Linked DNA regions of Chroogloeocystis siderophila 5.2 s.c.1. Each later gene encodes a partner of the first gene's protein in a complex. Links are inferred from orthologs where the notes say so. Each region holds a gene or a part of one and is shown on either strand. Other genes may lie near its edges.

The links.
Region 2: the proteins of carB (region 1) and carA are in contact, whole or in part, in a solved structure (PDB 1KEE), measured with the Escherichia coli proteins. The link is inferred for Chroogloeocystis siderophila 5.2 s.c.1 from one-to-one orthologs.

Annotation. Positions count from the first base shown.
Region 1 is NZ_MRCC01000003.1:97,201-108,093, reverse strand. Bases 3,077-6,881 are described here. They hold carB (carbamoyl-phosphate synthase large subunit), read right to left. Parts: upstream 6,574-6,881; coding sequence 3,277-6,573; downstream 3,077-3,276. Other genes in these bases: dpsA (DNA starvation/stress protection protein DpsA), read right to left, coding at 6,826-6,881. In the rest of the region: NIES1031_RS03875 (histidine kinase), read left to right, coding at 1-156; 8-oxo-dGTP diphosphatase MutT, read right to left, coding at 344-754; NIES1031_RS03865 (DUF760 domain-containing protein), read right to left, coding at 944-1,288; NIES1031_RS03860 (RNA polymerase sigma factor, RpoD/SigA family), read right to left, coding at 1,545-2,501; more of dpsA, read right to left, coding at 6,882-7,383; NIES1031_RS03845 (Asr1405/Asl0597 family protein), read left to right, coding at 7,659-7,919; NIES1031_RS03840 ((2Fe-2S) ferredoxin domain-containing protein), read left to right, coding at 7,947-8,573; NIES1031_RS03835 (hypothetical protein), read right to left, coding at 8,697-8,933; NIES1031_RS03830 (AAA-type ATPase lid domain-containing protein), read right to left, coding at 9,179-10,893. UniProt on the Escherichia coli protein: Large subunit of the glutamine-dependent carbamoyl phosphate synthetase (CPSase).
Region 2 is NZ_MRCC01000010.1:205,133-215,085, forward strand. Bases 4,338-7,202 are described here. They hold carA (glutamine-hydrolyzing carbamoyl-phosphate synthase small subunit), read right to left. Parts: upstream 6,424-7,202; coding sequence 5,251-6,423; downstream 4,338-5,250. Other genes in these bases: NIES1031_RS13945 (STAS domain-containing protein), read right to left, coding at 4,779-5,129; NIES1031_RS13955 (small RNA NsiR4-regulated ssr1528 family protein), read right to left, coding at 6,533-6,829; NIES1031_RS13960 (hypothetical protein), read left to right, coding at 6,999-7,202. Outside these bases: Asp-tRNA(Asn)/Glu-tRNA(Gln) amidotransferase subunit GatA, read right to left, coding at 1-1,355; NIES1031_RS13925 (alpha/beta fold hydrolase), read left to right, coding at 1,507-2,373; NIES1031_RS13930 (DUF1816 domain-containing protein), read right to left, coding at 2,447-2,746; 23S rRNA (guanosine(2251)-2'-O)-methyltransferase RlmB, read right to left, coding at 2,851-3,792; NIES1031_RS13940 (Mini-ribonuclease 3), read right to left, coding at 3,887-4,288; more of NIES1031_RS13960, read left to right, coding at 7,203-7,385; NIES1031_RS24995 (hypothetical protein), read right to left, coding at 7,532-8,143; ppc (phosphoenolpyruvate carboxylase), read right to left, coding at 8,143-9,953. UniProt on the Escherichia coli protein: Small subunit of the glutamine-dependent carbamoyl phosphate synthetase (CPSase).

The DNA.
Region 1 (10,893 bases):
TTTCGTCTAGAAAGAGACAAAGCAAAGGATGGTTATGGTATTGGTCTATGTTTATGTCAGCGAATAATTCGCGCACATTATGGGCAAATCTGGGTTGATTGTCCTCCCATAGGCGGTTCTTGTTTTCACTTCACTTTGCCAGTTTATCCGAATTGAGATGCCTTCCGATACATAAACTAAAGTGCGCAAAGGCGTACTCAAGAGTCGGAGTTTTAAGGAATTATGCTATGTTGTACCGTTGTCCACGTAGGTAAACTTTGTTTACCTAGCGGCGAATTCATGCGTCGATTATTTTCTTCTTATTGTGTTTATTGTGTACGACCAACTTAAGAATGACAAACACCTACTTTCTACTTGCAGCGTACTGTTTAATTGCAGCAATAATTTGAGTGTTAGCTGTAGGAAAAGAATATTGCTCGATTTCATCTAAACTCACCCACCGCACTTCATCACATTCAATAGGTTTTGGCTCACCAGCAAGATGGCAGCAGAAATGTACAGTCAATGTGACTTGTAAATGTGGATAAGTGTAGTCAATTGTCATCAAATGTTCGCCAACCGCAATATCAATTCCTAATTCTTCTTTGATTTCTCTTTTAATACACGCTTCTAAGGTTTCTCCTGGCTCAATTTTGCCTCCAGGAAATTCCCACAACCCGCCTAAACTTCCTTCTGGACGACGGCGATCTATCAAGATTTGTTCACGGTCATTCCAAATCACACCGACACCGATAATCTTATGCGGAATCGTCACCCAGAAACCTCACATACACTTGTAGACTAGCTTGTAAATTACAATACCAGAGGTTAGAGATTAGGAAGATACTGCCTCCAAGTTATATAACTCGGTTAAACGATTTCGCTCACCGAGTTCTCTGATTATACAAAGTGCTTAGTTTTTCACTGACATTTTAAGATCTAACGTACATTAAAGACGCTGTAGTTACTCATGTGCAGAGTGACTCGCTTCAGCCGCTTGCAGGGACTTTTCAAAAAGCATTCTTTGTTCGGCGTTGCGTAAGAAATAGCCGCTGATCATTGCCGAGGCTAGCAATCTTCCCAGGTTCTCGCGAGTGGTTGTAATGCTGACGTTAAAGTGTTCTGGAGGCAGGTTACCTAATAACCCAATTATATTACGCTCCATAATTTGAAACACTTCGCCAGATGTGGGCTTAGATAACTGGTTAACGGTTTCTGGACTTAGCTTTTGAACGTATTGCCACAGCAAGTTACCGTTTTCGGACTCGCCATCAAAGAATTCTGAGACTTGGTTAGATACGTCGCTCACTTTGTACCTCCGGTTTAGCAATAGCTTCTTGCTCTTATTCAAGAGCAGTTCACTTTGCTATTAACAATTTGCCTAACTGTTGTCTTCTGCGAACTAATGTAACAAGCTACGTAGATTCTGGTTGTTGGTGAAACCGAACAGGATGTTGACGGATTCTCTCACCCTGAGAAGACAAGGGTAGGTGGGTAGAGGGAAAAGCATTTTCGTCTCTGCCACACTTCTACTGCTTCACTAGCCACTCACCACTCGTTCCTTTCTAACTTGCTAAATATTGATCCATATCAGCTTTGCGCTTACGAAGTTTTGTGAGGGCTTCGCGTTCTATTTGGCGGACACGTTCGCGACTAATGTTAAGGCGATCGCCAATTTTTGCGAGTGTCATCGACTGTCCATCGACTAAACCAAATCGAAGTGATAAAACCTCGCGTTGCTGGGGTGTCAGATCCGCCATCATGCGCTCAATATCAGTAGACATACACGATTGCAGCACAAAATCATCAGGAGAAACACCCGTATCTTCTAAGAGTTCTCCGAGTTCTGTATCGTGGTTATCTCCTACGCGTAGGTCTAGTGATAGTGGTAGGCGCGCGCGTTCTAAATATTCTCTGACTTGCTTGGGAGACAATTCTAACTCGGCTGCTAATTCAGAAACTGTCGCCGCACGTCCTAATTGTTGCGATAGCTGTCGTTGGGCTTTTTTGATTTTATTTAGCTTTTCGGTGATGTGAATAGGCAACCGAATTGTACGACCCTTTTCGGCGATCGCGCGTGTTATCGCTTGGCGAATCCACCAGTATGCATACGTTGAGAAGCGATACCCTTTTGTGGGGTCAAACTTTTCTACCCCACGCTGCATTCCGATCGTGCCTTCTTGAATCAAGTCTAATAAATCTACGTTCCGCTTGATATATTTTTTGGCTACCGACACAACCAATCGGAGATTTGCCTCTACCATTTTACGTTTGGCAATTTCTCCGAGCGCGATCGCTTTACTGAGTTCAGCAGAATCGAGTCCCGCAGATGCCGCCCACTCCTCTAGTGTTGGTTCTCGATTTAACTGCGCACTGAGTGACTCTTTAATTTCTTGTAAGGCAGTTGAGCGCTGCACTTGTTTGCCATACAATATTTCTTGCTCGTGCGTTAAAAGTGGTACACGACCAATTTCTCGCAAATAAGTCCGCACAAGGTCTGTGGCTGTCTGAGCAGTCTTCATGGCACTACGCTGGTAAATTGATAATCAAAAGGTTGGCGAGATGGTGCGAGCATTGGCTGGCAACTTTTATGCAAAGTCACACACAACAAAAACTAGAAGCTTGATTAACTATGAACGATTTTGTGTTTGACTCAGAAATTTAACCTACATTTAAATTTGAAGGCGATAACTTCAGACAAAGTAGTTAAAACCTCTTGTCGCGTCATCACTTCATTAAATCTGAACGCTCCTATGTTAACTATTGTAACCTTTATTAGTCCAGTGCTGCTAATTTCAGTATTTAAACTTTCAGGTTAACTGCGCTTCTCACGCTGCTTTGGGACTCCTCACCGTTCTTGTTGCTGAACCGCTCTATGATAAAGTTGGTCTGATTTTTCACTTCAGCCTAACGAATAACTGATTTGACAATTGCATCTTGGAAAACAAAATGCGGTTAATTTCAAGCTAATTTTTTACAAGTTGTACTTAGAATGTTTATTTTAATGCAGGAATCTGTTTTTCTACCGTAATTTTGTTTTCTACACATTTCTTTACATTTCTCTGATTGAAAATGAGAGCTAAGGTTTTCAGATAAGCTTAATTACTTGATGGTTATCATAGGTAGCTCAACGTTTAAATACTTTTACAAATGTCAACTACCAAGTCACTAAAATACTGGATATTAAATGATACAGCAATATCCCTAGATAAGTTATAGAGTTTCTAAACTTTTTAGATTTTCAGAAGTGGTGTTTTGCTGCGAAACACCACTTTGAGCAATAACTACTACAGATGCTTACTTGTTAGCACCAATGTAGTCTTGGATTGCTTTTACCTCTAACGAAGTTGCTTGTAAAGAACGAATAGCAGCAGCTGTCGCTTTCGCACCAGCGATCGTGGTGATAATTGGAATTTTGTAACCGAGTGCGGTGCGACGAATCAAACGCGCATCCGTCTGGGCTTCTTCACCAGAGGGAGTATTGATAATCAGTTGAATTTGTTGGTTTTTAATTGCGTCCAAAACGTTTGGACGTCCCTCATGAAGTTTGAGAATTAACTCAACATCTAAACCATGTTCTTTAAGAACCCGCCGCGTACCGTCAGTTGCAACAACCTTAAAGCCCAACTCGATAAAATCTTTGACAACTGGAACAACCAGGGACTTATCGCGATCGCTCATCGAAACAAACACCATACCTTGACGCGGTAGTATTTCCCCAGCGCCTAACTCGGCTTTAGCAAATGCTTTACCAAAATCGCTATCAATGCCCATTACTTCACCCGTCGAGCGCATTTCTGGTCCTAGAATTGTGTCTGTACCAGGAAATTTATTAAATGGCAGTACGGCTTCTTTAACGGCAATGTGATTTGGTAAGGGTTCCTGGGTAAAGTTGAGCGATTCTAACGTTTCACCCGACATAATCAATGATGCCATTTTTGCCAGTGGGATACCCGTTGTTTTGGAGACAAAAGGTACTGTCCGCGAAGCACGGGGATTTGCTTCTAAGATGTAAACTTGAGGATTGTAGCTGTGCGCGCCAACAACGGCGAATTGAATGTTCATTAATCCGACGACTTGGAGTCGTTGCGCGAGTTGTACAGTCCAAGTGCGGATTTTGTTTAATACTGACGATGGTAGCGAGATGGCAGGTAAAGAACACGCCGAATCGCCAGAGTGAATTCCGGCTTGTTCGATGTGTTCCATAATTCCGCCGATGACAACTTTACCTGTGCTGTCGGCGATCGCATCGACATCGACTTCAATCGCGTTTTCTAAAAACTTATCGATTAAAATCGGGTGATCTGGCTCGACTTGTACTGCAAATGTCATGTAGCGTTCGAGATCTGCATCCGAGTAAACAATTTCCATCGCCCGTCCGCCTAAGACATAACTCGGACGCACAACAACTGGATACCCAATGCGACTTGCGATTACCAGCGCATCTTGATAACTCCGTGCAATTCCATTCGGCGGTTGCGCAATATCTAACTCGTTTAATATTTTCTCAAATCGTTCGCGGTCTTCAGCCGTATCGATCGAATCTGGAGAAGTTCCCCAAATTTTGGTAATTGGTGATTGGTTGTCTGTTGCTCCTATTACTGATGACCCATTACCAACTTTGCTTAAATACTCTTGCAGGGGTACTGCTAATTTGAGTGGTGTTTGTCCGCCAAATTGAATGATGATTCCTACTGGCTGTTCTGCCTCAATAATGTTTAAAACATCTTCTTTGGTAAGCGGTTCAAAGTAAAGGCGATCGCTCGTATCGTAGTCTGTCGAGACGGTTTCAGGGTTCGAGTTGACCATAATTGTTTCAAACCCTGCGGCTTTAAGCGCATAGCTTGCGTGACAACAGCAATAATCAAACTCAATACCTTGTCCGATCCGGTTAGGACCACCACCGAGAATCATGACTTTTTGTTTATCCGACGGTTGCACTTCGGATTCTTCTTCGTAAGTAGAGTAGTGGTAAGGAGTATACGCCTCAAATTCAGCGGCGCAGGTATCTACTGTTTTGTAAACGGGGATAACACCGAGTTGTTTGCGACACGTGCGTACCGCGTCTTCGGTTGTTTTCGTTGCAAACGCAATTTGGCGATCGCTAAATCCTTGACGTTTTACTTCATAGAATTGCTCTTTTGTCAACTTCTCCAACGGCGTCCGCTTGAGGAATTTCTCAGTTTCGAGCAACTGTTGCATTTTATCTAAGAACCAAGGATCGATACCTGTAAGCTCGTAAATATCCTCAGCACTTAGTCCTAACTGCATTGCGTGACGCACCGCAAAGATTCGTTCAGGATTTGGTGTTCGCAGTTGCGCGCGAATTTGTTCGCCGCTAGGAAGTTTTTCAGCGCGATCGCATCCCCAGCCTGCGCGTCCGGTTTCGAGCGATCGCAGTGCTTTTTGGAACGATTCTTGAAACGTCCGTCCAATTGCCATTGCTTCCCCAACTGACTTCATCTGTGTTGTCAGTACAGGTTCAGAACCAGGGAATTTTTCAAACGCAAACCGAGGAATTTTTGTGACGACATAATCAATTGTTGGTTCAAACGACGCGGGTGTTTTCTTCGTGATGTCGTTTTTGATTTCGTCTAGCGTGTAGCCAACAGCTAGTTTGGCGGCGAATTTGGCGATCGGGAAACCTGTAGCTTTAGACGCTAAAGCTGAACTGCGCGAAACGCGGGGATTCATTTCAATCACGATCACATTGCCATCAACCGGATTCACCGCGAATTGAATATTAGAACCACCCGTTTCTACACCAATTTCGCGAATAATCCGAATCGAAGCATCGCGGAGGCGCTGGTATTCTTTATCTGTCAAGGTTTGGGCAGGCGCAACCGTAATCGAATCGCCGGTGTGAATTCCCATCGGGTCGAGGTTTTCAATCGAGCAGATAATCACGACATTATCTGCCAAGTCGCGCATCACTTCGAGTTCGTATTCTTTCCAGCCAAGGAGTGACTGTTCGATTAAAATTTGGGAAACTGGACTTGCGTCAATTCCCCCTTGTGCCATCGTTTCAAATTCTTCTTGGTTGTAAGCAATACCACCACCAGTACCACCCATCGTAAACGCAGGGCGAATAATCAGGGGGTAGCTACCAATTTGTTTAGCGATCGCTCTTGCTTCATCGACTGTAGAAGCGATACCAGAAGGACACACGCCCACTCCGATTTTCTCCATCGCTTCTTTAAAGAGTTGGCGATCTTCTGCTTTTTCAATTGCAGGTAGCTTCGCGCCAATTAACTCGACACCGTATTTTTCTAAAACTCCATTCTTGGATAAAGCTACAGCAATATTCAGCGCAGTTTGTCCGCCCATTGTTGGTAGCAAAGCTTCAGGGCGTTCTTTAGCAATAATTTTCTCGACTATTTCCGGTGTCAGCGGTTCAATATACGTTCTATCTGCTGTTTCCGGATCGGTCATAATCGTCGCCGGATTCGAGTTTACCAGCACCACCTGATATCCTTCTTCGCGGAGTGCTTTACAGGCTTGCGTACCGGAGTAATCAAACTCGCAAGCTTGTCCAATCACAATTGGACCGGAACCAAGCAATAGAATTTTATGGATATCGTCACGGCGGGGCATAGTCTTTCTACCTAGAGAAGGAAATTTTGAATCCTGATTATTTTAAGCGGCATTGCCCCTATTAATTGTGGTTTATTTAGCAAGTTTTCTAAGATTTGATGACTTAACTAGGGGTCAGGGGTTGGAGGTCAGAGAAGAAATTTATTGCCATGACTTACTCTGCTAACCACTTCTTTCACTCACCCCTCAACGCCACTTGCACTCAACGGAGGAAACCTCCGCAACGCAGTGGCTTTCCCTCGCCCCTCATCCCTAGTTACTATTACCGTTACCCATAAATCCCAATGTAAGACTGTCATGGGCAAGGAAGTGTGCTAAGTGATATGCTCTTTCTTCTGTTTCTAGCAAGATCTTTTCGTATAGATGACGCGTAGCGCGATCGCCTAAACTTTCGGCTTGGGCTGCTTGGCGACGAATCAAGCTGATAATTGCTTGTTCCGCAGCGAGGTCATGTTCGACCATTTGGCGACAGGAAAACACGCCATCGGGTTCTTGTTCAAAGCAGCAGAGTTCCGCCAACTTGCTAAATGTTGCAGCGGGGACACCGCCAATACCATCCAAACGTTCGCCAACGTCATGGACGTGTTCTTGTACTTCGTCGTAGCTTTCGTTGAAGAATTGATGTAGTTGGTAAAATTCTGCGCCTTCAACGACAAAATGATGTTTTTGATATTGAATGTACAAAGCCTGGAAGCTAGCTAAGGCGGCGTTCAAGCCCTCGCAGATTGGCTCTGTTACTGAACGATCTAGCAGGACGGGGTTGTCGTACACCTGCCCGAAGTTACGTAATACAGTTCGAGTTTCAGCCATATATTTCCTCTCTTTTTGAGCATTGTATTGCAGGAACACGCCTGCTCAACGTAGCATCCAGTACCATTCTAGTTTGCTGTAACCCCTGCGAGCGTTGCGATCGCTTTACTTTAGCGTTTACAAAGTCTTCACATACCACCCAATTTGCTTTTTTTTCGCAAATGTTTTGAGAATTATTCGCAGTTAATGTATTCTAGATTTAAAGTTAAATTTTCCTGCGTTTCAGCACAAAGGAAATCGGCTGCAATCGGTTGGGTTTACTTAACGGAGCTTTCATGGAGGAAGTTGTCTTGACATCGGGGGCTAGTTTGAATGTCGGCGAGACAGTGGAAGTAAACGGTATAGATAGATGGCAAATTTACCAACGACTACAAGAGCTTGCAATTCCTTGTTGGTGTGTCACAAATCAACCATTACGAGTTCGCGTTGTTGATGTCACTACCGCAATTCAACTTTGGAGTGTATCAAGACAATTCAAAATGTCCCGTCATGATTTAGTTTGCTGGTTAGAGCGCTGCTGGGAACAGAATTTTTAAGACAATTTAAGTATAAGGTAAATAGAAATGGGTAAATTCAAAAGCAAAAAAGTATCAGATTTTACGTTAGAAGGGCGCTTTTTGAATTTTATTTTAGAAGATGGCTATAAGCTCAAATATCTGCGCATAGCTAGTGCAGATGGTGAATACTGGATTAAACCTTGCAAAGAGCTACGAGAGCAAGAGTTACAATTGATACCAGGCGATTGGATACAAGTATTAGGCGAGCGCAAGCTCGACTTAAAAACGGGCAAACTCAAACTTAAAGCTGCACAAGTTACGCGCACAACGCCTCACGCGCCAGAGGATGTGACTTCAAAAGTAGCACCAAGTAAAAAGAAAGCAAATATCTTGGTTTGTCAAAAGTCTAGCTGTATGAAGCGGGGCGGTACAGCAGTCTGTCAAGCATTACAAGCAACTTTAAGCGATCGCGGTTTAGAAAACGAAGTCGCGATTAAAGGTACAGGCTGTCTCAAGCAATGCAAAGCGGGTCCCAATATTGTGATGCCCGATAAAACCCGTTACAGCCGCATTCAAGCCGCAGAAATTCCCCAAGTTATTGATAAACACTTTGCAACTGTGGGCGATGCTCCAAAAGCAGAGCCAGAAAAAGTTTCAGTGAATGTAACAGAAGTTTTAGTCTCTACCAATTGAGAAAGTATCACAAGTAATTGAGAACAGAATAATTCAAATAAATTTTCAGTTTAATTTCATCATTAATTTTGTGTAGGTGACGCGATCGCTGGTCATCCGCAGTATTAGCATGTTTCATCAGACTTAACTTCTTTCGAGGTAATGCTCAACCATTTTCAGTGCCAAGATATCAGGATAGCTCGCAACTTTAGCTTTCCACTGCTGAATTAGTGTTTCACCATACAACGGAATGCCTACTAATGTTTCAGACATTGCTTTCATCAATGGTGATTGAATGTCAGACCATTCTAGGATAGTTAAAATATCCTTTTTCCATTGTGCGATCGTGACGTGACCAAATTGGCACTCAACTTTGTTCACAATATAACTTTCTGCAAACCGACCCTCGCTGTGATCGCCCAAAATCCAAAGTCTCTCGGAACCTTGATTTTGCTGACGTGCAAGTTGTAATTCTTCTTCAGAAGGTAACTCATCGATTGATTTCTATCGTTCACGGATCTTCGTGTTTTGAATCAGGATATAAATCCATGATGCAGGATTAAATTTTACAAAGTAGTCCACCTGCGTGGACTTTGTTATCAAGCAGTGAATTGATTCGTACTCGCTTACCAACCAACAACAAGTATCCAAATCATTGCGGTTAATGCGATCGCGCCTAAATGTTGCGGCAATAAAAGACGTAACGGCTGACGAGTAATTTTATGCGTCAAGAATATTGTTAACAGTACAGAAAAAATTAAAGTGACAGCTTGTAAAAAAGCCGTGACAGCAGGATGTGCTATTACAATCGGCATTCCTTGACCGCTATAGCCAAAAGTCGCTAACGTTACTGGAACAATTCTGCCAGCCTCTCCCAAACCTAAACGCAAGTAGTGCGCCAAATTTCCGCCTAATACAAGCGGTAAATAACCGTAAGCTATTTCTAGAAACGATTTAGGCTTAGAAATAAAGACTTTAGATTTTGCTTGTTTGACAAAATTGCTGAACAAGTAGAATAACTGCATGACACCGTATACGAACAGCGCAACACTTGCCGGAATTACTAATGCAACTAACGACACTCCCAAATGTGGTAAAAACTGCGTTAAATCTAAATGCCAACCCAGAGTCGCTTGCAACTCTGGTAAACGATGCAGAAATATTCCACCAAATAGCAAAAACAACAACGCCACTTCATAAGAACGGGGTACGTGCGTTGTCCATAATTCAATTCCAGGGGGACGCAAGTTGACTTCAACTGAACGATGCGGACAAGCTTTCAAACACGTCATGCACAAAACACAATCGCGGTTATCTTCAAGCTGTGCAGGGTGCGAGTACAAAGGACATCCATCCGTTTCCAACCCTTCACCCTTTTGCGGACCACCTTTATAACATTGATACGTCGTACATTCCGCCGAACAAGTCCCCTGTTGCGCGCGCAATTCAATCATCGATAATTTCGCAAATAGCCCATTCATCCCACCAATGGGACAGAGGTAGCGGCACCAAAATCGGCGCTCAAAAATTGCCGAGAAAATCATCGCCCCAGCGGTAATTAATAACAGCAAGCAACTAGAAAGATAAGCCGTATCTTCTAAATTCCAAAGTTCTTCCCACAAGAAAATTAAGGTAAATAATCCAAATAAAAACCATCCACCCCATTTTTCAGCTTGATGTCGTGGCCAAGACTTTAATTGTCGCGGAAATAGCCATAGAGAAAGCTTTTGTGTCACTTCTCCGTAAATCATGAACGGACAAAATGCACACCAAATTCGTCCGAGAAACGGAAATCCGAGTAAAATTAAAGGCCACCACCACGCCCAAAACATATTTAAGGCAAAGTTCTCGCCACGATGTTGCGGACCTACAAACAGGACAACAACAACAACAGCAAAAAACCACAAAGTGAAGCCATAATTAATTCGGTCTGGATACCAAGGACTGCGCAAAAATCGCCGCAATCCAGGATACATATTAAGTAGATTGACGCGGAATTGTTTTTTCTTCGTTTGGGCTGACCAAAAGATTTCTTCAGTAAGTTCTAATCCTCCTGCGGATTGAACAATAGCTCTTTCTACAAGGCTTTGCAATTCTCGCAAATTACCAGGAAAATCGTAGGATTGTAGACGACGCAATGCTTCTGGAGTAATTTTTGGTTTGGCAATGCCCTGGCTGCGACTGTAGAGACTAATGTAATACTCAGCTTGGGCTTTAATATCAGCTTTGCGTACGCGTAGTGGGGGAACTTTGATAATTTGACCAGCACAGCGCTCAATTGTGGACTGAGTTCTTTCAGAAATCATCAAAATACGAGCGCGAGAAATTCGAGGTGTAGGAG
Region 2 (9,953 bases), on another replicon or contig:
AACTGCAATCCGATCGGTAAACCTTTATCATCAAAACCACAAGGAATACTCATTCCTGGTAAACCAGCCAGATTGACGGTGATTGTCATCAAGTCAGTTAAATACATACTCAGGGGATCGTCCGTCTTTTCTCCCGCCTTAAATGCGGTTGTTGGTACAGTCGGACATACCAAAACATCAACATTGGCAAACGCGTTTTCAAAGTCTTGCTTAATCAGCGTGCGGACTTTTTGCGCCTTTAAATAATACGCATCGTAGTAACCCGCCGACAGCGTGTAAGTTCCTACCATAATCCGTCGTTTGACTTCGGTTCCAAAACCAGCAGCACGAGTCCGGTTATACATCGACAGGAGATTTTCGGCATCTGGCGTGCGGAAGCCGTATTTCACACCGTCGTAACGCGCTAAGTTTGCCGAAGCTTCCGAAGGCGCAATGATGTAATACGTTGGTAGCCCGTAGCGAAAACGAGGACAGGAAATTTCTTGAACTTCTGCGCCTAAATCCTTTAGTTGTTCAATCGCTTTGGTGACAGCTTGTTCGACAGCAGGATCTAAGCCCTCACCAAACGTTTCTTTGATAATGCCAATGCGGAGGTTCTTAATGTCGGGTTTGAGCAATTGCGTATAGTCTGGGACTTCAACTTTAAGACTCGTCGAATCTTTGGGATCGTATCCAGCGATCGCACCCAGTAAAATTGCGGCATCTTCTACGGTACGCCCAAATGGTCCAATTTGATCCAACGATGAAGCAAACGCGACTAAACCGTAACGCGAAACTAACCCGTAAGTCGGTTTCATGCCAACAACGCCACAAAACGACGCAGGTTGACGAATCGAACCGCCAGTATCAGAACCTAGGGCGACAACACATTCTTGCGCTGCTACCGCCGCCGCCGAACCACCAGAAGAACCACCAGGGACTCGTTCTAAATCCCAAGGATTGGCAGTGACTTGAAATGCTGAATTTTCTGTAGAACTTCCCATTGCGAATTCATCTAAATTCGTTTTGCCCACCATGACAGTACCTGCATCGGCTAGCTTTTGCGTCACGGTTGATTCGTACGGTGGTACAAAGTTCTCCAAAATTTTAGAAGCACACGTTGTCCGAATTCCCTTGGTACACATATTGTCTTTGATGCCAATCGGAATTCCTGCGAGTAGCCCTATTTCCTCTCCCGCAGCGATTTTGGCATCCACTGCTTGCGCCTGTGCTAGCGCTGTATCTGCTGTCACCGATAAGAAACTATGTAATTTCGGCTCTAACGTTGCGATGCGCTGCAAGGCTTCTTGAGTAATTTCAACCGCAGAGCGTTCTTTGCTCACCAGTTGTTGGTGCAACTCGCGGATGGATGCCATTGTTTGCTCCTTTGACTTGTAATCCAGATTATTTAGTTTAATTCAGGACTTACGTAAAAAGTGACTCAAATTCTTGTTTTGCTTGGTAATGATTTCTTTTACCAATTACCATTTCCCACTAGCAACATAAGTCTTATAGTAAAAATATACTATGGCTTATTTTTATCGAGTGTCTTTACCTCAAACTACTCACCCTGTCAAGCTCAACGTTCATATTCAAGGACACGGCTTTCCGATCCTTTGCTTACACGGTCATCCAGGCTCAGGGCGTAGTCTATCGGTGTTTACGAACCATTTATCGCAGCGTTTCCGTACGATCGCCCCCGATTTACGCGGCTATGGTAGCAGTCGCACACAACAAAATTTTACAATGAACGATCACTTGCTCGACTTAGAAGCACTGATAGATAGCTTGAAAATTCAGCGCTGCTTATTCCTCGGCTGGTCGTTGGGCGGAATTTTGGCGATGGAACTCGCGCTTAAATTGCCTGATCGCGTCAGCGGGTTAATCCTCGTTGCCACCGCAGCGCGTCCCAGAGGGAATCATCCGCCGATTAGCTGGCAAGATAATGTGTATACTGGTGTAGCATCTATTCTGAATTGGTTACAACCGAGTTGGCAGTGGAATATTGAGACTTTTGGCAAGCGATCGCTCTATCGCTACCTCATTCAACAACATTCACCAACCGCCTATCGCTATCTTGCTACTGACGCGATCGCTGCGTACCTGCAAACTTCTGCGGCTGCACAACGCGCGTTGAATACAGCGCTGCGATCAGGTTATAATCGCCTCGCCGATTTACACAAGATTACGTGTCCGAGCTTGATGCTCGCCGGAGCAAGCGATCGCCATATCACTGCTGAATCAAGTCACGAAACGGCTCGGTACTTGAAAAACTGTCAATGGCAATGCTATGCCAATACCGCGCATCTTTTCCCTTGGGAAATTCCCCAGATGGTGTTACGCGATATTGACGCGTGGATAGCTCAATATCCAGAAGTCGTTGAGGAAGAGTGAGTCGTTAGAGGTAGTGACTAGTACTTAGTAAACTAATCACCCTAAACCCTGACCCCTGACCTCTACATAGCTTCTACATCTGACCGCTAAATATGGGTGTGGCTTTAGGCTGCACAACTCCCAAGTCGTCAGCAACCGTTAAATTCTTGGGTTTGCAACGCTTGACTTTTACAATGATTCCTTGCGCACCTTCTTGCTCTAAATCCTCAATATATCCAGCCTTGGCAGCGTTTGCTTCTTTAACGCTCAAGAAAGGACCGAAGTAGTACGTGCAGCGCGGATTTTGTGTAACAATTTCTACCCACCAAGCCCAGCCAAAGCTGTGAAAGAGATTAGTTAAAACTTCTTTAAAACTATCCCAAAATGTTTTCATATTTGCTGTTTTGTCCATTGGTTACAGATGTGACGCGGTCTGCTACTGCTTCTAAATACTTCACACTTTGTTATACTCTGTTACGCTTCTTTTTTCAAATTATCTTATTTTAATTTTTCTAAATGAAGCATATTTAACCAACGTTGGCGAAAAATTTCATACAAAGCCATTCCGGCTGCGACTGAGGCATTTAAGCTAGGAGTATCACCCAAAAGTGGAATTGACACTAACACGTCACAGCAACGTTGTGTTAACAAGCTCAAGCCCTCACCCTCAGCACCAATCACTAACACTACTGATCCTGTAAATTGGACTGTATGCAGCGGTTGGCTTGCGGTTGCGGCTGTACCATAAATCCAAAATCCTGCCTCCTTGAGTTCTTCTAAAGCACGGCTGAAGTTAACTACTCTGGCGACAGGGATTTTTTCCAAAGCACCAGCGGCGGCTTTCATAACACTCGATGTAATTCCGACTGCTCGTCTTTGCGGGATGACAAGCCCTTGCGCTCCAATCGCTTCAGCCGTCCGAATAATTGCTCCCAAATTGTGGGGATCGGTAATACCTTCAGCTGCCACAATAACAGGTGATTCGGCGATCGCTTTTGCTCGCTCAATTAATTCACCAAGATCGCTATACGCATATGGGGCAATTTGTGCAGCGATCCCTTGGTGATTTGCATGATGCGTGATTTGATCTAAACGCTTAGGTTCAACTTCATCGATAACTGTTCCTTTTTCTTTTGCTTGTGAAATCAAAGAATGAAAGCGGGGATCGTAGCGCAATCGCGAAGTAATCCAAATTCGATTTAAATGTCTTTGACTCTCCAAAGCAGCTAGAACAGGGTGACGACCGTAAATGAGATCGTTGTCTTCTGTTAAATTTTGTAAATTTGTGTTACTAACAGCATGATTCACTGTAGGTCTTGCTCGTGCAGTGCGACCCTGATTGGGAGATTTGAGCAAAGGTTTAGAGCTTTCTCTAATTTTGACTGGCTTATCGCGCTTTGCCCCGCCCGTAGATCTAAATTTTTGTGGTTTGTTAGCCATTTATATAGTTGAAGTGTTAAATTCTTTTGGGCATCCCTACTCCTCGAATCTAACTGAGAATTCCAGCTATTTCGGTATAGAAAGACAATTTTCATCACTCATTTTGATTTTGCTCAAAGTCTAGCTTGTGTAATAACTGAGCCAAACGCTGACAGTCAGTGAGAAATAGGTAGCCGACTAAGGTTTCTAAACTCGATGCTTGTTGATAAATTTCTGGTTCGATACGCTTTGGCGGCTTCGTTGTCGCATTCCGACCACGACGGACTATATCTAATTCAGTACTGGTAAGGTAAGGAGTGAGCGATCGCAAATGTGATGCTTGTGCTTCTGCTCTTACCTGTGCCACTACTAATCGATGATAAACCTGCGATCGCTTTGGTGGCAGTAAGTAATAACGCCTAATGTAAAGCTCATAAACTGCATCTCCTAAATATGCCAAAGCGCTTGGAGAAGCTTGCTGTAGCTGTAATAAATCTTCAGCCAAGGTTGGTAGCAGCTGCTCTAACTTAAGAGTTAGTTCGTCTTCTATTATAAATGAGCGATCAAGTAGTTCTTCCTCCTTTGAGTTCACAATTGAGATGATCCTTCTATCTAGATTGATGGTGAGAAAATAAATTTTGCCGTTACGAATTTAGTAAAACTACCCATTTCGGTTTTGGTAGCTTCTTATTATCCTCGATCCCCACATCCAAATAAATGAAGGTAATAGTAATTAGCTGCTAGTTAGCGCTCATTCTTAAAGATATAGATAGGTGCTTTCAACAGACTTGCACGAATGCTGAAATAGCTTCGCACGCTTTAATATCAGCGCTTTAACTAAAGTCGGGGCTACCCAAACCAAGTGCGCACAGCAACGGAAGCGGATACAGTTTATTGAGCAGCGAATTCATTCACCCAGCTTTAATAAACATTTTTCTATAAACAAAAATCAAGCTACCCAGATGATGCAACCGGATAGCTATATTAGCCTTGTTTCTGTCGCCAGATCATGACTGTTTAACGTTTTCTAGCGCGGCTTCGACTGAAGGACGCAGTGAGAGAAACTGCTCTAACCGAACTAGCTTAACTGTTTGAGTCACGCGGGCGTTAGTCACGATTTGTGAAGTGCCACCAGCATTTTGTGCTTGTTTTGCAAGTTGCACCAGTGCCCCTAGACCTGAGCTATCAACAAAGTCGATTTGAGAAAGATCCAAAATAATATTTTTTGGTCCTTCATCGATACATTTGCCAATTACCTTACGAAAGGTTGGTTCAGAAAAAGCATCTAACAACCCTGTAAATCGAAACAACTGATAATTGTCCCGCACTTCACGGGTTCCTCTCAAACTAACCGTGATATTTAGTGGCTCAGCAATAATACCCTCCTCTTGCTACGCTAACTAAGATGTTTAAAGTCGAGGCTCAAGTATAGAGTGTTTTTGGAGATCTTGTCTACTATCATGAGACAGAAATTGAGGATTAAAAAAGACTAATGCTTTGTCGCTGATCCTGTTTAGCTTCGCGCATCAATTGTACAAACTGCTCAAATAAATAATCCGCGTCATGAGGACCAGGGCTAGCTTCTGGGTGATACTGCACTGAAAATAGAGGTAGTGATTTATGTCGCAGCCCTGCAACCGTCGAATCGTTGAGATTGAGGTGGGTAATCTCAATATCCGCATCTGGTAAGGAATTGGCATCGATCGCAAAACTGTGGTTTTGACTCGTGATTTCGACTCGCTGCTTTGAACCAGCGGGTTGGTTAAGACCGCGATGCCCAAACTTAAGCTTAAAGGTTTCTGCGCCTAGCGCGTGACCTAAAATTTGATGTCCCATACAAATGCCAAACATTGGCTTTTGACTCGCTAGGAGTGCTTTGGTTGTTTCGATTCCTTCGGTAACGGGTGCGGGGTCACCAGGACCATTAGAGAGAAAAATTCCATCAGGGTTGTATTTGAGAATTTCTTCAGGAGGAGTGTTGACAGGAACAACAATGATCCGACAGCCATAACTCGCTAGGCGGCGAAGAATGTTACGCTTCACCCCAAAGTCAATCGCAACAACCGTCAAAGGTTCTGCGGTATTTTCTTGATTAACGGGCTTAAATTCCCAAATCGCGGTTGTGGGGTCTGACCATTCGTAAACCTTAGCAGTTGTTACTTCACGCACTAAATTCAAGCCTTTCATGCTAGGCGCTGTGATGACTTGCTCTAGTAACTCAGCTTCGTCAAGAATTTCGGTGGAAATTCCGCCATTCATAGCACCTAAAGCCCGAATTTTACGAGTGAGCGCGCGAGTATCAATTCCATAAATGCCAGGAACGTTGTGCTGTGTGAGGTAATCTGGCAAGCTAGCTGTAGAACGCCAATTGCTCGGTTTGTAGCAGATGTTGCGCGTTACTGCACCTCGGATTTGCGGCTTATGCGATTCTTCATCGTCGGGATTTACGCCTGTGTTACCGAGTTCAGGATAGGTAAAGACAACAATTTGTCCGTAATAACTGGGGTCTGTTAAGACTTCTTGATAGCCTGTCATGCCAGTATTGAAAACAACTTCCCCAATAGTGGTTCCGGTAGCGCCGAACGAAAAACCACGATAAGCAGTTCCATCTGCAAGGACAAGCAGCGCTGGTTTAGCGTCAAATAGGGACATAAGCAATTAATCTCAAGGCTTTGACTGGCATCAGGGTCATTATGCCACGAGTCAATTGTGTCTTGGTATGACTATGTAAGAATGCGATCGCATTTCCACACTTCTCTTACTACTTCGCACCGTAATAAAACGCAATTTCTTTGTCTTTGAGCGGTGTAAAGTCAGCATCAATGAGCATTTGATTCAGTTTTTCCTGCGGAATGTGTTTCGCGCCAATCCGCACGATTCGCGATCGCATTGTATTAGAAACACCGCTACGTTGTCTGCCTGCTTCTAGTTCCATGACTTGGCGATACAGTTCTAGTTTGGCAGGTGGAATCGGAGTACCATCGAAATCTGTTCCTGCGGCGATCGCCACATCGACAGCATCTGCGCCTGTTGTTTGCGGAGATTTTTGTGAATTCATCGTTTGTGGTAATAACAGCTACGCTTGCATTTTACCAAGTGTGATTGCCTATTCAGCAAAACAGATAACTAGTCGTATTTTTTCGCAAAATTGGGTATTCAAACACTTGCAACTACTAAAGCTTTTGATCTAACCTCTAGCCAACTATGTACCCTCATAACATTTTTTTATGTCTGACGTTCCTATTCCCGATTCCCAAGACCGATCGCTACAAAAAGCGTTTACGGGAAAACTAGTAGATGAATATTTTGATTACTCTGAAAGTTGGCTGCGGGCAATTTTGAGAATGTGCATTTTTTCACTCACTCGAATTGGTGGAAAAACTGCTTTGCTCATCGAGTGTCCCAATCAAGCAGTTGCTAAACGCCTTAGCCGCAAAACGTATCCTTTACAGCAGTTTAGCGAGTGCTTTTCTTCAAGTTACCCTGCAAGTAGGCGAGTTCTGATTTGCTACCAAGATAGTGCGCTTGCTACTTGGCGATGTTTTGATACAGAAAGTAATAGTTGGAAAACGTGGGAGAATTTACAAATTCCCACGGCTTCGACCGATGGATAATGTATTCAAGTATATTGCTAAGAACTTTACTTTAGCAGTTTTAATGCCAATGCCCATACTTCACATTGCTCTGCGCCGCTGTGGCTTGTTATACAAACAAAATCCTGTAGAGTTGCTATCTAAAAACGCCGAATGTACTATTTTAACTAGTTGTCTTGAGTTTGACCAGGGATATGCGTAGCAGTCCTAGAAGAAGATTCTCTTCGTGTATCTGAGCAAATGCCGATTTCTTTTAATAACTGAGCAATTTGCTGTGAAGTCAAACTGCGTTCTAGTAGTTGCTTTTGCTTTGCGATCGCCAGCAGTTGATGCAACTCTTCTACTGACAATGTTGTATCTTCCTGAGAAGCTGTTTGGCTAGATGCTGCTAATTTTAATGTGACTAATATTAAAAAACGCTGTAGCACGACTCTTTGAGTAGGTGTTAACTCTAATTCATCGGCAAATAATGCTAAATTGTCAGCTACTTTTTCTTGACTATCTGCCTTTTTTATGGTGTGTGCTTTAGTCGTTCCCAGAATGCTCACAATGCCACCGAGCAGCGTTCCTAAGTAAAGCCCTGTTGAACCACCTTGCCAAACTGCTCGTGGTGTGATCCAAGCCTGACAAGCCGTTTCTAAGCCCCAAGGTTGACTTTGGCATTTTTGACCTTGAACTTTCAGGCTGATTTGACTACCAATGTAAGCACTGACAATTCCAGATGTCAGCGCGATTAAAGTACAAACTAAAACTCGTTTTGGTTGCCAAAATTTGCTCATTAACCAGTATTCCGCATACCAGCAGCAATACCATTAATTGTAAGCAACGCGCCACGGAGTAGTTCCCCCTTGCTATAGCGTGAGTGGATAACGCCTGACGTTGTGTTGGTGCATTGACGTAGCCGTTTGAGCAAAGAAACTTGTAAAAAGCCCAAGGGGACAATTGTTCCATTGCGTAATTGGACGGACTTTTGCAAAACAGGATCGCCATCTAGAAGGCGTTTATGACCGGTGATGTTTAATACCAAATCTCGTGTGAGGTAGAATTCATTAGCAATTTGCTCAAATAGTTTTTCAAAGCGAGCCAAGTCTTCAGGTTGTGACAATTCCTGTACGTAGTGCTTTGCCATTTGCAAATCTACTTTTGCTAAAGTCATTTCGACTTTAGAAATTGCCATCTTAAAGAAAGGCCATTTGAGGTAGAAATAGCGCAGCAGCTTAAGATGTTCTTCGGGTTCTTCGTTGACAAATTCTTGTAACGCAGTTCCTACGCCATACCATGCAGGTAGAAGAAAACGGCTCTGTGTCCAGCTAAACACCCAGGGAATTGCGCGTAACGAACTTAGGTCTTTTTTACCACCATTGCGGCGCGCGGGTCGAGAGCTAATTTGCAACTGGCTGATCTCGTCGATGGGTGTAACTTGATGGAAAAAGTCAATAAAGTCCGGCTGCTCGTAAATTAAAGCGCGATAATGACTACGCGATCGCGCGGCGATTTCTTCAATAATTTCGTTCCAAGGTTGAATATTGTCAAATCCAGTCCGCAACAAACTTGCTTGGACAACGGCAGTTGTAATCGTTTCCAAATTGTAAACCGCAAGTTCAGGTAAAGAATACTTGGAAGCGAGAACTTCTCCTTGTTCTGTAATCTTGATTCTACCGTTAATGCTGTGACCAGGCTGCGCTAAAATAGCTTCATAAGCTGGACCACCACCACGACCAACCGAGCCACCGCGTCCGTGAAAGATGCGTAACTGTAAACCAAATTGTTCGGCAATTTGCTGAAGTGCTTTTTGCGCTTTGTGAATTTCCCAGTTACTGCTTAAAAAGCCTGAATCTTTATTACTATCTGAATACCCTAACATCACCTCTTGAAGATTAGGTGTAAGCGTTGATGGGGGTGGGGGTGGTGAGGTATCTGCTGACGAGTTTCCTGCTGAGTGCGCATGATAACCGCCTGCAAGTAAGGCACGATACAAGGGTAGTTCAAACAATTGTTGCATTACCCTCGGCGCTCGAAGTAAATCTTCGACAGTTTCAAACAATGGCACAACTTGTAAGGTGCTTGTCCCCGTTGCGGGATCGTATAAGCCTGCTTCCTTAGCAAGGAGCAATACTTCAAGCAGGTCACTGACTTCGTGACTCATGCTGATAATGTAAGTTTGGCAAATGCTAGAACCAAATTCTTGCTGTAGCGATCGCACAACCCGAAATGTTTCGATGACCTCGGTTGTCTGCGGACTAAAAGGTAATTCTGCGGGAATAAGTGGGCGACGTGTTTGAAGTTCTGATACTAACCAGGCGACGCGCTCAGCTTCGGATAATTCTTTGTAGGAACGCGGTACAATTTGCAAATACTGTAGAATCTCTTCTAACACGTCAGCATGGCGCGATGACTCTTGGCGAATATCTAGATGCGCCAAGTTGAAGTCATAAATTTCGACCTGACAAATCAAATTTTCTAATTCGCGGCAACTTAAACCCGTCGCTTCTAAATTACGCTGAATTAACCGCAATTCTGTGAGAAATTCGGTACTAGAGCGATAAATGCCACGGAAATCGTTTTCAGTTTCGATAGTTTCGCGTTGTC